3 regions of the Geodermatophilus sp. SYSU D00700 genome follow, and region 2 is predicted to be linked to each of the others. Evidence: riboswitches for the same ligand, from Rfam matches in the RefSeq annotation. Region 2 holds a riboswitch; each other region holds the start of a gene.
The links. Region 2 has a riboswitch for cyclic di-AMP ahead of ACI79V_RS01040 (aggregation-promoting factor C-terminal-like domain-containing protein). Riboswitches for the same ligand answer to the same signal wherever they lie in the genome.

Region 1 (4,401 bases), on a different contig from region 2:
TGCCCGACGGCCGCGAGCACCTCGACGCCACGGTGGCCGCCGTCCGCGACCGCCGTCCCGACCTGGTCGCCGCGGTCGACGCGCTGCACCCGGTGCTGGCGCGGGCCGGCACCGAGGCGGCCACCCGGTTCGAGCAGACCAGCGGCCCGGTGATGGCCAAGGGCGTCGAGGACAGCGCCTACTACCGCTGGGCCCGGTTCGTGGTGCTCAACGAGGTGGGCGGCGACCCGGCCCGGTTCGGCAGCACGGTCGCGGAGTTCCACGAGGCGCAGGCCCGGCGGCGGGCGCGCAAGCCCGAGTCGATGACCACGCTGACCACGCACGACACCAAGCGCAGCGAGGACACCCGGGCTCGGCTGGCCGTGCTCGCCGAGGTGCCCACCGAGTGGGCGGACCTGGTACGCGGCTGGCTCGCGCGCCACCCGCTGCCCGACCGGCCGCTGGCGCACCTGGTGTGGCAGAACCTGGTCGGCGCCTGGCCACTGTCGCGCGAGCGGGCGCACGCCTACGCCGAGAAGGCCGCCCGGGAGGCGGGCACCTCGACGACGTGGACCGACGTCGACGAGGCCTTCGAGGCGCAGCTGCACGGGATGGTCGACGCCGCGTACGACGCCCCGGCGACCAACGCCGAGATCGAGGCGTTCGTCGCCCGCATCGGCCCGGCCGGGCGGTCCAACGCGCTGGCGCAGAAGCTCGTGCAGCTGACCATGCCCGGCGTCCCCGACGTCTACCAGGGCACCGAGATGGAGGACCGCTCGCTGGTCGACCCCGACAACCGCCGCCCGGTCGACTACGACGAGCGCCGGCGGCTGCTGGCCCGCCTCGACGGCGGTGAGGTGCCCGGGGTCGACGACACCGGCGCGGCCAAGCTGCTGGTCACCTCCCGGGCGCTGCGGCTGCGCCGGGACTCCCCGGAGCTGTTCTCCGGCTACACGCCGGTCGAGGCCACCGGCAGCGCCGCCGGCTCCGTCGTCGCCTTCGACCGGGGCGGAGCGGTCACGGTGGCGACCCGGCTGCCCGTGGCGCTGGCCGCCACCGGCTGGGGCGACACCGCGCTGGCGCTGCCCACGGGCGCCTGGCGCGACGTGCTGACCGACACCCGGGTCGTGGCCGACGCCGGCGGGGCGCCCGTGGCGGGCCTGCTCGCCCGGCTGCCCGTGGCGCTGCTCGTCCGAGGATGAGACGGAGGTCACGGCGGCGCCGCCCGGCGCCGCCGTGACCTGCGGTGCCGCGCCCGGGCCGGACCCGGGACGCCGGGCGGCACGCCGTGACGGGTGGGGCCGGTGTGCCGTCCCGTGATGCGACCGTTACCTTGGCTCCCGCACGCGGCCGACCGACGGCGGCGTGCCGGAGCCGGTCCGCCGAACCCCGTCCGCCGGGCTCCGTTCCTCCTGCACAGCCAGGACGGGGGTGGGGGACCCATCTCGGCGTGTGCGCCGCGGTCACGGGGGGACCGGACGCAGCGCCTGGGGGTGAAGCCGCACACGTGCGGCCGGGGCACCGATCGCTCCGAACCCGACAGCTCACCTCGCAGGCGGCGGATCGGAGATCCCGCATGCGCACGTCCACGTCCTTCCTCCGCCGTGCCCTCGTGACGACCGGCGTGGCCGCGGCCGCGATCGGCGTCGCGGCCGGCCCGGCCTCGGCCGCCGCCCCCAACGACTGGGACGCCGTCGCCCAGTGCGAGTCCAGCGGCAACTGGAGCATCAACACCGGCAACGGCTACTACGGCGGCCTGCAGTTCAGCCAGAGCACCTGGGAGGCCTTCGGCGGCCTCGACTACGCCCCGCGCGCCGACCTGGCGACCAAGGCGCAGCAGATCGCCGTCGCCGAGGCCACGCTCGACGTCCAGGGCCCGGGCGCCTGGCCGACCTGCGGCAAGAACCTCGACCCGTCGGCGCCGGAGGCCGGCTCGCCCGAGGCCGCGGCTGCCCCGGCCCCCGCGCCGGCCCCCGCGCCGGCTCCGGAGCCGGCCGCCGCTCCTGCCCCCGCTCCCGCTCCGGCCGCCGAGGAGCCGGCGCCGGCACCGGCCGAGGACGCCGACCGCAGCTGGGACCGCGGCTCCCGCTGGGACCGCGGCGACGGTGAGGGCGGCTCCTACGTCGTGAAGAGCGGCGACACCCTCGGCAAGATCGCGAGGGCGCAGGGCGTCGACGGTGGCTGGCGGGCGGTGTGGGCCGCCAACCGCGACGAGTGCAGCGACCCGAACCGGATCTACGTCGGTCAGGAGCTGCAGCTCCCGTGAGTCCTCCGGCAGCCGGGGGGTCCTCCCCCGGCTGCCGGGAGCCCGGGGGTCTCGGCCGGCCGTGAGCCGCGCGGCCGCCGGGGGACCCGCTCCCCCGCGGGCCGCCGCCCGCGGCGGTTGACCGCTCCCCCAGCGGGCAAGAGGGTCCGGTCAGCCGCACCACCGCCGGGAGGTCCTCGCATGTCCGCTGCCGCCGAGTTCGCCGTCTGGGCGCCCGTGCCGGAGCGGGTGCGCCTGCAGGTCGACGGCGCCGTGCACGACATGCGCCGCGACGACGGCGGCTGGTGGCGCGCCGAGGTGCCGGCCGCGCCCGAGGCCGACTACGGCTTCCTGCTCGGCGACGACGACACCGTGCGGCCGGACCCGCGCTCGCGCCGCCAGCCCGACGGCGTCCACGGCCCGTCCCGCCGCTTCGACCCCGCGGCCCACTCCTGGGGCGACGGCGCCTGGACCGGGCGCCCGCTGGCCGGCGGCGTCGTCTACGAGATGCACGTGGGCACCTTCACGCCCGAGGGCACCCTGGACGCGGCGGTCGAGCGCCTGGACCACCTCGTCGACCTCGGCGTCGACTTCGTCGAGCTGCTGCCGGTCAACGGCTTCGACGGCACGCACAACTGGGGCTACGACGGCGTCCTCTGGTACACGGTGCAGGAGAGCTACGGCGGGCCGGCGGCCTACCAGCGGTTCGTCGACGCCTGCCACCAGCGCGGCCTGGGCGTGATCCAGGACGTCGTCTACAACCACCTCGGCCCGTCGGGGAACTACCTGCCGCTGTTCATGCCGGTGTTCAGCGAGGGCGGGCCCAACCCGTGGGGCTCGTCGATCAACCTGTCCGGGCCCGACTCCGACGAGGTGCGCCGCTACATCCTCGACAACGCGCTGATGTGGCTGCGGGACATGCACGTCGACGGGCTGCGGCTCGACGCCGTCCACGCGCTGGTCGACGAGCGGGCCACCCACGTGCTCGAGGAGATGGCGCAGGAGGTCGACCGGCTCTCGGCGGCGCTGGGCCGGCCGCTGACACTGATCGCCGAGAGCGACCTCAACGACCCCCGGCTGGTGACCCCGCGCGCCGCCAACGGCACGGGCATCCACGCGCAGTGGAGCGACGACTTCCACCACGCGCTGCACGCGGTGCTCACCGGCGAGGGGCAGGGCTACTACGGCGACTTCGCCGCGGCCGGGCTGGCGGGACTGGCCAAGACGCTGACCGGCGCGTACTTCCACGACGGCACCTGGTCGAGCTTCCGCCGCCGGTCCCACGGCCGGCCGGTCGACACCGCGCGGCTGCCGGGCTGGGCGTTCCTCGGCTACCTGCAGGACCACGACCAGGTCGGCAACCGCGCCATCGGTGACCGCATCTCGGCGTCGCTGTCCCCCGGCCTGCTCGCCGTCGGCGCGACGCTGGTCCTCACCGGCCCGTTCACCCCGATGCTGTTCATGGGCGAGGAGTGGGGCGCCTCGACGCCGTGGCAGTTCTTCACCAGCCACACCGACCCGGAGATCGGGCGGGCGACGGCCGAGGGGCGCAAGGGCGAGTTCGCCGAGCACGGCTGGGACGCCGACGAGGTGCCCGACCCGCAGGACCCGGAGACGTTCACCCGCTCGAAGCTGGACTGGTCGGAGCCCGAGCGGGAGCCGCACGCGCGGCTGCTGGCGACCACCCGGGCGCTGCTGGCGCTGCGCCGGGCGCAGCCGGATCTGGTCGACCCGGACCTGGGCGCGGTGGAGGTCGGCTGGGACGACGAGGACCGCCTCCTGGTGGTGCACCGCGGCGCGCTGCGGGTGGTGGCCAACCTGTCGGGCGAGCCGCGGGAGGTCGACCTCGACCGGCCGGCCACCGGCGTGCTGTTCGCCACCGGGGACGACCCGGCGCTGGACGGCGACACGGTGACGCTGCCGGCCGAGAGCGCGGCCGTGCTCACCACGCGCTGACCGTGCGGCGGCTGTTCCCGGACGCCGGGCCCGTCGCGGACGACGCCGCCCTCGCCGCGGCCTACCGGCGGCCGCCGGGGCGGTCGGTGCGGGTCGACTTCGTCGTCTCGCTCGACGGCGCGATCGCCGTCGACGGGCGCAGCGCGGGGCTGGGCTCGCCCGGGGACCAGCGGGTGTTCCGCGTGCTGCGGGCCCTGGCCGACGCCGTCCTGGTCGGGCAC
Region 2 (4,401 bases):
CACCCGCCCGGTCATCACGCGGTCGTAGCAGACGTCCCCGGCCAGGACGACGTCGACGTCGGGCGGCTCGCGGTGCAGGACGTCGCCGATCACGCTGATGCCGCGCACGCCGTTGAGGACGGCGTTGACGCCGACCGCGGTCCGCGAGAACGGGTCGACGTCGCTGGCCAGCACGTGCCGGGCGCCGGCGAGGACGGCCGCGACGGCGACCAGGCCGCTGCCCGACCCGAGGTCGAGGACGCGACGGCCGGCGACCGGGACGGCGCCGTCGAGCACGGCGCGGGCCAGGGCCTGCCCGCCGGGCCAGGCCGCGGCCCAGAACGGCGGCTCCTCACCGGCGCCGCCGGCGGTCTCCATCGCCTCCCACAGGGCGACGACGTCGTCGGCGACGTGCAGCCGGACCTCGGGGACGAGGGAGGGCCGGCGGACCTGGGTGTGCGCGCGGACGAAGCCCGCGGGCACCACCCTGGTCACCGGCCCTCCCGAGGTGACGTGCTGGAACGGCTCCGCTGCAGGGTCCCGCGCCGAGCGTGCGAGGCGCGGGGGCAGCGGGGTCCTCCTAGTACCAGCCGGTGGCCTGCGAGTGCGCCCAGGCCTCGCAGGGCGAGCCGTAGCGCTCGTTGATGTAGATCAGGCCGGCGTCGATCTGGCGGTAGCCGTCGGAGGTCTTGGCGATGCCGGTGCTGGCCCAGGTGGAGTCGAGGAACTGCGCGATCCCGTAGGCGGTGCTGGTCGGGTTCTGCGCGTTGGGGTTCCAGTTGCTCTCCTTGCCCCAGAGCTTCTCGAGGCAGGAGAACTGCTCGGCGCCGACGAGGCTGAGCGCGTAGTCCTTGAAGGACCCGCGGCTCTCGGAGCTGGAGCTGCTCGGCGCCGGAGCCGCGGCGGACTCGGCGGCCTGGGCCTCGGCGGCCTCGGCGGCCTCGGCGGCCTCGGCGGCAGCAGCGGCCTCCGCGGCGGCGGCCTCGGCCTCGGCGGCAGCCTGGGCCTCGGCGGCAGCCTGGGCCTCGGCAGCGGCCTGCGCCTCGGCGGCGGCGCGCGCGGCCTCCTCCTCGGCGGCGATGCGGGCGGCCTCCTCGGCGGCGATGCGGTCGCGCTCGGCCTGGTCGGCCGCGGCCTGGGCCTGGACGGCGGCGGCGTCGATCGCGGTGCGCTCGGTGCGGGAGGCGGCGAGCTCCTCCAGCGGCGCGAGGTCACCGTCCTCGACGGCGCCGTCGGTGCCCTGCTCCGCGAGGCCGAGCGCCTCGGCCACGCCCACCGAGGCGCTGGCGGTGTCGGCCTCGGCACCGCCGGTGGCGGCGGGGCCGGTGCCGGAGAGCACCCCGACCAGGAGCGCGCCGGCGGCGGCGGTACCGAGCAGCAGGGCCGGGCGGCGGGAGCCCAGCAGGCCACCGCGGCGCGCGCGGCCGGGGGCGGGGGTCTCGTCGTCCACCTCGAGGACGGCGGTCTCGAGGGCGTCGGTGTCAGGGGTGTCGGGGGTCTCGGCGACGGGGGTGTCGGCGGCGGTGCGACGGGTACGGCTGAACATGCGGGTGGGCGCTCCGAGGGAGAGGGCGCGCGGCGGCCCGGGGCATGGGCACGCGCACGCAGCGCGGGTCTACGGCGTGTCTGGTCGGGAGGTCTCCGGCGGCCGCGGTCGGCGCCGGGGCGCGGCAGGGCAGGGTCGAGCCGGCGTCAGGAGGACGCGGGACCGCGCTGCGCGCGCGGGCGGCTGCACCTGCGGGCCGCGGGGGCCCGGAGGCGGGGCATGCGGAGGCTCTCCGTTTCTTCCGTGAGCCGCCTACCGAGTTAGCTGACGGGTTCGGGCGGGAAGCAGCCCTACACCCCCGCGAGCAGAGCTCGACGGGTGCGATTCACCCCAGTACTGCGGTGGGTCCCCGGCTCGCGTCCACGGGTGCGGACACGACTCGGCGGCGTCCGGCCAGGCTCCCCGGACGGGGAGAGACGACCGACCGGACGCCCGCCACCGTAGACACCGTTACCGGTCCGTGACAACACGGGGCCGGAGGGACCGGCGGGACGGGTGTGACCCGCCGGCCCCCCGGGCAGCTGCCCGCGCCGGTGTCGCTGCTGGTCAGGAGGCCGCGGCGACCTGGGGCCGGTCCGTGTCGCGCAACACAGTGACCTGCGACGCATCGGCAGCGGCGACCGGCTCCCGCGCGGCGCCCGCCGCGGCTTCCCCGACGGTCTCGGCCGCCTCGCGACGCTCGGCGAGGACGGGGACGTCGTCGGGCAGCACGCCGGTGATCACCGCCAGCGCCCGGTCGATCTGCCCGGTCAGCCCGAGCAGCCACTCGCGCGCCTGGTCGCGCTCGTCGCGCAGCGGCGCGAGCTCGGCCTCGGCGACCCGCCGGCGCTCAGCCGCCTCGGCGTCGGCGCGGGCGCGGACCTCTGCCGCCTCCCGGTCCAGGCGCTCGCGCACCGCGGCCGCCGCGCGGTCCAGCCGGGCGCGCTCCTCGGCCGCCCCCCGGCCCAGCTCCGCCGCCTCGCGGCGGGCCGCCTCGAGCACCGCCGCGGCCTCGCTGCGGGTCTGCTCGCGCAGGGCGATGACCGCCTCGCGCATCTCGGCGACCCCGCTCAGCCGCGCCTCGGCCTCGGTGCGGGCCTCCTCGACCACGCGCCGCGCTTCCTCCTCGGCGGCGGCGGTCCGGGCTGCCGCCTCGGCCTCGGCCCGGCGGACCAGTTCCAGCGCCTCGTCCGGCCCCGGCAGCGACTGCCGCTCGCGGACGAGCGCGGCCAGCCGGCGCCGGGCGTTCTGCAGCTCGGCCGAGGCGGCGGCGTAGCGGCTGAGCAGGTGGTCGTTCTCCCGGCGCAGGACGAGGACCTCGGTCTCCGCCCAGTTCACGTAGTCGTCGACCTGCGCGCGGTCGTAGCCGCGGACCGCCCCGGTGAACACCGGCCCGGTCCCCAGCAGGCCGTCGAGTCCGCCCGACGGCGGCCGCCCCCCGGTGCCGTCCCCCGGCGCTCCGGTCTGAGCGCCTCCCCCTGCCCGCTGCGACATCCCGGTCCCCCTCGGTCCGCCGTGCCGGTCCGGACTCCCCGGCCGGCCGTCGGGGTGATCACGATCCCACCCCGGATACCCACCGGCCGGGCGCCGACAGGGGGGCGCGGGGCCCGCCGGAGTGGGATCGCCGGGACGTGCCGGATCCGTCACCGAGCGCAGTCATTGCATCTCAGCACGGTCACGAGACCCTGGGAATGGACGCGGGGGCGCCGCCGTTGGACGGGCCGTAGCAGTAGTTGCACTCTCAACCACATGGAGCACGAGATGCAGTTCGGCGTCTTCTCGGTCAGCGACATCACGACCGATCCGACGACGGGCCGCACGCCGAGCGAGGCGGAGCGGATCCGGGCGATCGTCACGATCGCGAAGAAGGCCGAGGAGGTCGGCCTGGACGTCTTCGCCCTCGGCGAGCACCACAACCCGCCGTTCTTCTCCTCGTCGCCGACGACGACCCTCGCCTACGTCGCGGCGCAGACCTCGCGGCTGCAGCTGTCGACGGCGACCACCCTGATCACCACGAACGACCCGGTGAAGATCGCCGAGGACTACGCGATGCTGCAGCACCTGGCCGGCGGCCGCGTCGACCTGATGATGGGCCGCGGCAACACCGGCCCGGTCTACCCCTGGTTCGGCCAGGACATCCGCGACGGGCTGCCGCTGGCGGTGGAGAACTACGCGCTGCTGCGCCGGCTGTGGGACGAGGACGTCGTCGACTGGCAGGGGCGGTTCCGCACCCCGCTGCAGGGCTTCACCTCGACGCCCCGCCCGCTGGACGGCGTCCCGCCGTTCGTGTGGCACGGCTCGATCCGCAGCCCCCAGATCGCCGAGCAGGCCGCGTACTACGGCGACGGCTTCTTCCACAACCACATCTTCTGGCCGAAGGAGCACACCCAGCGGATGGTCGAGTTCTACCGCCGCCGCTTCGAGCACCACGGCCACGGTGCCGCCGACCAGGCGATCGTCGGCCTCGGCGGTCAGGTGTTCATGCGCAAGAACTCGCAGGACGCCGTGGACGAGTTCCGGCCCTACTTCGACAACGCGCCGGTCTACGGCCACGGCCCCTCCCTGGAGGACTTCTCCCGCGAGACGCCGCTGACCGTCGGCTCCCCGCAGCAGGTCATCGAGCGGACCCTCGGCTTCCGCGACTACGTCGGCGACTACCAGCGGCAGCTGTTCCTCGTCGACCACGCCGGGCTGCCGCTGAAGACCGTCCTCGAGCAGCTCGACATCCTCGGCGAGGAGGTCGTGCCGGTGCTGCGCCGCGAGTTCGCCGCGCTCAAGCCCGCGCACGTGCCCGACGCGCCGACCCACGCGTCGCTGGTCGCCGCCCGCGGCGGCGCGCAGGACTCCACCGTGTACGCCGCGGGTGACGACGTCACCGGCCAGGTCCAGGAGGAGGT
Region 3 (4,401 bases), 210 kb from region 2:
GCTACGAGTCGCTCACCGGGCACGCGCCGTTCGACGGCACCAACCCGGTCACCGTGGCGCTCAAGCAGGTGCGCGAGGCTCCCGAGCCACTGCCCGAGGACGTCCCGCCCGGCGTCCGCTCCCTCATCGACGCCGCCCTGGTCAAGGACCCCGGTGAGCGGTTGCCCGACGCGGACGCGTTCCTGACCGCCGTCGAGGAGACGATCGAGCAGACCGCCCGGCCGCGCCCCGGGGCGCCGTCGCCCTCCCGGGCGGTCGCCGCGGCCCCGCCGGCCGCGCTGGTCGAGACGGCCGCGGTCACGGTGCCCTCCCCGGAGCCGGTGTCCCCGGACGACCTGCCACCCGGGGAGACCGCGGAGGTGTCCGGTGCCTCGCGGTCGCCGCGCCGGCGCCCGGCGGTGCTGGTGCCGGTGCTGGCGGTGCTGCTCGCGGGCCTGCTCGCGGTCCTCCTCTGGCCGGGTGGCTCCGGCGGCGGGCAGCCTCCCGCGCAGGCCGCGGAGACCGGCGCCGGCACCGGCGAGGGCGCCGCGGCGGCCGGCTCGGTGGTCCTCGCCGCCAACGACCACGTCGGGCGCCCTGCTGACGACGTCGCCGCGGACCTCACCGCGCTGGGTCTCACCGTGCAGCGGCAGGACGAGGTGACGACCGCCGTCGAGCCGGGCACGGTCTCGGGCCTCGACCCGGTCGGTGTCCCGCTGCAGCCCGGCGCCCCCGTGACGCTGCGCGTCGCGGTCACCCCGGCAGCACCGGCACCGGCGCCCGAGGGCGGTGCGCCCGCGGGAGGTGAGGGTCCCGAGGCGGCGCTGTCGGTGCCGTCCGGGTCCGGCCCGGCCGCGCCCGCGCCGGCCGAGCCCGCGCCCGCGGAACCGGGACCGTCGGACGCCGCCGTGTCCCCGGACGCAGCGTCCCCCGAGCCCGCGCCGGCCGAGCCCGCGCCCTCCGACGCGGCCCCCTCCGACGCGGCCCCCTCCGACCCGGCCCCCTCCGACGCGGCCCCCTCCGACGCGGTGTCCTCGGAGCCCGCCCCGTCCGAGCCCGCGCCCTCGGACAGCGTCCCGACCGAGCCGGCCCCGACCGACCCCACCGGGCCCGCGCCGACCGAGCCGGCGCCCTCGGACAGCGCCCCGACCGAGCCGGCCCCGACCGACCCGACCGGGGCGGCCCCGAGCGAGCCGTCGGAGCCCGCCCCGAGCGAGCCCTCGGAGCCCGCGCCGTCGGGGTCGTCGGGCGCGACGTCCCCGGGGTCGGCGACGTCGTCGGCACCCGACGGGGGCAGCGCGGCTCCCGACACGGGTGCGGCCGGCTGACCGCGGGCGGTTAGGGTCCTCCGCCATGCCGACCAGGTCACCGGGGGACGCTCCGGCGGGGACGATCGAGACGCTGGGCCTGCCCACCCGGGCAGTCACCGCGCTGACCCGCGCCGGCATCACCGACGTCGCCGCGCTCGCCGCCCTCAGCCGCCGTGAGCTCGCCGCCGTGCCCGGGCTGGGCGCGGGCCTGGTGACGGCGATCCGCCGCGTCGTGCCGGAGCCGCCCACGCCGCTGCCCCGATCGGGGACGGCGGCGCGCGACGGGCAGCTGTCGCTGCCGGCCGAGGACGACGGGGCGCCCGACGCGCCGGAGATCCCCTCCTTCGCCTCGCTGCGGGACCCCCGCCGGCGCAGCGGCCTCGACCTGCTGGTGCCCGGGGCCCCCCCGCCGGAGCAGGGGACGGCGCCCGGTCCGCAGCCCGAGGCGGCGGCGGCCCCGCCCGCGTCCGCCCCGCGCCGCGCCGCCCGCCCGGCGCCTGCACCCCGGCCGGCCGAGTACGCCGACCTGGTGCGGCTCGGGGTGCGGGTGGCCCGCGCCGCGGTGACCGTGCCCGGCCGCCTCGCGCTGTGGTCGGTGCGCACCCAGGTCGACTGGCTGCGGCGGCTGCTCGGCGCCTGACGGCCCGACACGCCGCCGCGACACGCGATGCTCGTCACGCTCCGCCGCCGCGGGATTGTCACGGTGCGGTAACGACGGTTACCGTGGCCGCCGTCCGACCGGCCGTCAGTCCCCGTCCGGGGAGTCCGGACGGATGCCGCCGAGTCGCCCTCCCGGGCGAGCCGGGGACCCACCGCACCACTGGGGTGAATCCCGCCCGCCGGACACCGTCCGGCCGCGGGTAGGGCTGCTTCCCGCCCGAACCCGTCAGCTGACCCGGTAGGCGGCCCACGGGAGAAACGGAGAGCCCGCCGGATGGCGCGCTTCTGCAGCACGACCGCACCACCCCGCCGGCTCCGCCGCACCCGGGTGCGCTCCCGCATCTGACCGCGCCCGGCCGTCCCGACGCCGCACCGCGCCCACCCGAGCTCCTCGGGTGGTGCCCGCCGGTGCGCCCGCGTCGCCCCGACGGCCGGTGCCGCCCACTGCCCCGCACCCCTCCACGGCGCCGCCGCCGGCCGCGCCGTGCCCGTACCCCTGGAGCACCTCCCTCCGATGGACGCCCCCACCGCCGAGATCCCGCGGCCCGCCGCCGGCGCCGCCCGCCGGTCCCGCCGCGCCCCCGTCCGCCGCCCCGCGCTGCTGCTCGGCGTCGCCGCCGCCGGCGCGCTGGTGGCCAACGTGCTGGTCGGCCCCGACCCGGCCGCCGAGGCGCAGGCGGGGACGTCGGAGACCGTGACCGTCGCCCAGGCGCTGGGCCTGCCCGCGCAGACCGGCACCGCGACCGAGGTCCCGCAGGTGCAGCCGCAGGACCTGCAGGTGCTCGAGGAGCTGGCGGCCAGCCGCGGCAGCCGCGAGGCCGCCGAGACCGCCGCCGCGCAGGCGCAGGCCGGTGCCGACCAGGCCGTGCGCGACGCGCAGGCGGCCGAGGCCGCGCGGCTCGCCGCCGAGGCGCAGGCCGCCGCGGAGGCGCAGGCCGCCGCCGAGCGGGCCGCCGCCGAGGCGGCCGCGGCTGCGGAGGCCCAGACCGCCGCGGAGGCCGCGGAGGCGCAGGCGGCGGCGGAGGAGGCCGAGGGGGAGTCCGGCGGGTCGGAGGCGGCGTCCTCCCCGGCCGCCTCGTCGTCGGCCTCGTCCTCGTCGTCGGGGACCACGGCCTCCCGCGTCGCCCGGATCACCAACACCTCGGGCCCGGTGCGCTCGGTGGTGCAGGCCGCCGCCGACGCCGTGGTCAGCAACGTCCCCGGCGCCGCGTCGATCACCCTCGGCGGCACCCGCGCGAGCGCGGCCGACCCGGGCGGGCACCCCTCCGGCCTGGCGCTGGACTACATGGTGCTGACCGACGCCGCCCTCGGCGACGCGATCGTGCAGTACCACGTCGAGCACTGGGACGAGCTCGGCGTCGACTACCTCATCTGGGAGCAGCGGATGCTCTCCTCGCCGGGTGGCTCGTGGTCGACCATGGCCGACCGGGGCGGCGTCACGGCCAACCACTACGACCACGTGCACGTCAACTACGTGGGCTGAGCCGCGACCTCCCGCGCCGCGGGCGCCAGCCAGCGCACCGGGTCCTCGAGCACCGCGTCGAGCGCGCGCAGCGCCGCGCCGGTCGCCCCCGCGGCCGGCACGGCGCCGCCCGCCGCCACGAACGGCCGGCGCCACCGGGCCGAGAGCACCCGCCGGGCCAGGTGCTCCTCCAGCCCCGGGCGCAGCAGGTCGGTCAGCTCGGCGAGGTGACCGCCGAGCACCACCGTGGGGATGTCGAGCACGTTGACCACCCCGGCCAGCGCGACGCCCAGCGCCCACGCCGCGCGGTCGAGCGCGCGGCGGGCGCCGGGGTCGCCGGCCTCGGCGCGGGCCCGCAGCTCCGCGGGGCCGGCGTCGGCGGGCACCCCGGCGGCGGCCAGCAGCGCCAGCCGGCCGGCGTAGCGCTCCAGGCACCCGGTCGACCCGCACGGGCAGTCCGGCCCGGCCGGGTCGACGCAGACGTGGCCGATCTCGCCGGCCCAGCCCGAGCTGCCGGTCATCACCCGGCCGCCGAGCACCGCGGCCCCGCCGATGCCGATCTGCCCCGACAGGTAGACGAAGTCCCGGTGCGGCCCCGGCCGGCCCGGGGCGCTCTGCGCGACGCAGCGCGCGGCGAGGTCGGCCTCGTTGCCGAGCACCGGGACCAGCCCGTCGGGGAGCAGGTCGGCCAGCACGTCGGCGGGGCGCACCCGCGACCAGCCGAGGTTGGGCGCCCGCAGCAGCAGGCCCCGCCCGGCGTCGACCAGGCCGGGCAGCGCGAGCCCGGCGCCCACCACCCGCACACCGGCGGGCAGCGACCCGAGCACCTCGGCGCCCAGCCGGCCGAGCCGGTCCAGCGTGGCGACCGGGTCGCTGCCGCGCAGGTCCTCCTCGTGCAGCCGCTCGGCGACCGTCCGCCCGCGCAGGTCGACCACCCGGACCGCGACCAGCCCGGCGTCGACCTGCATGCCCAGCCCCGCCGGCCCCGAC

Region 1: another riboswitch for cyclic di-AMP. It lies ahead of ACI79V_RS19435 (transglycosylase family protein); the one in region 2 lies ahead of ACI79V_RS01040 (aggregation-promoting factor C-terminal-like domain-containing protein).
Region 3: another riboswitch for cyclic di-AMP. It lies ahead of ACI79V_RS00035 (hypothetical protein); the one in region 2 lies ahead of ACI79V_RS01040 (aggregation-promoting factor C-terminal-like domain-containing protein).

The regions. Positions count from the first base shown of each region.
Region 1 is NZ_JBJGZA010000034.1:23,292-27,692, reverse strand. It holds gene treY (malto-oligosyltrehalose synthase) at 1-1,181, shown strand, start outside; cyclic di-AMP (ydaO/yuaA leader) riboswitch at 1,425-1,552, shown strand; gene ACI79V_RS19435 (transglycosylase family protein) at 1,556-2,245, shown strand; gene treZ (malto-oligosyltrehalose trehalohydrolase) at 2,426-4,180, shown strand; gene ACI79V_RS19425 (dihydrofolate reductase family protein) at 4,183-4,401, shown strand, end outside.
Region 2 is NZ_JBJGZA010000001.1:214,747-219,147, forward strand. It holds gene ACI79V_RS01035 (class I SAM-dependent methyltransferase) at 1-474, opposite strand, end outside; gene ACI79V_RS01040 (aggregation-promoting factor C-terminal-like domain-containing protein) at 560-1,525, opposite strand; cyclic di-AMP (ydaO/yuaA leader) riboswitch at 1,760-1,920, opposite strand; gene ACI79V_RS01045 (hypothetical protein) at 2,072-2,893, opposite strand; gene ACI79V_RS01050 (LLM class flavin-dependent oxidoreductase) at 3,254-4,401, shown strand, end outside.
Region 3 is NZ_JBJGZA010000001.1:6,409-10,809, reverse strand. It holds gene ACI79V_RS00045 (protein kinase domain-containing protein) at 1-1,307, shown strand, start outside; gene ACI79V_RS00040 (DNA-directed RNA polymerase subunit alpha C-terminal domain-containing protein) at 1,333-1,929, shown strand; cyclic di-AMP (ydaO/yuaA leader) riboswitch at 2,057-2,210, shown strand; gene ACI79V_RS00035 (hypothetical protein) at 2,464-3,432, shown strand; gene ACI79V_RS00030 (ROK family transcriptional regulator) at 3,420-4,401, opposite strand, start outside.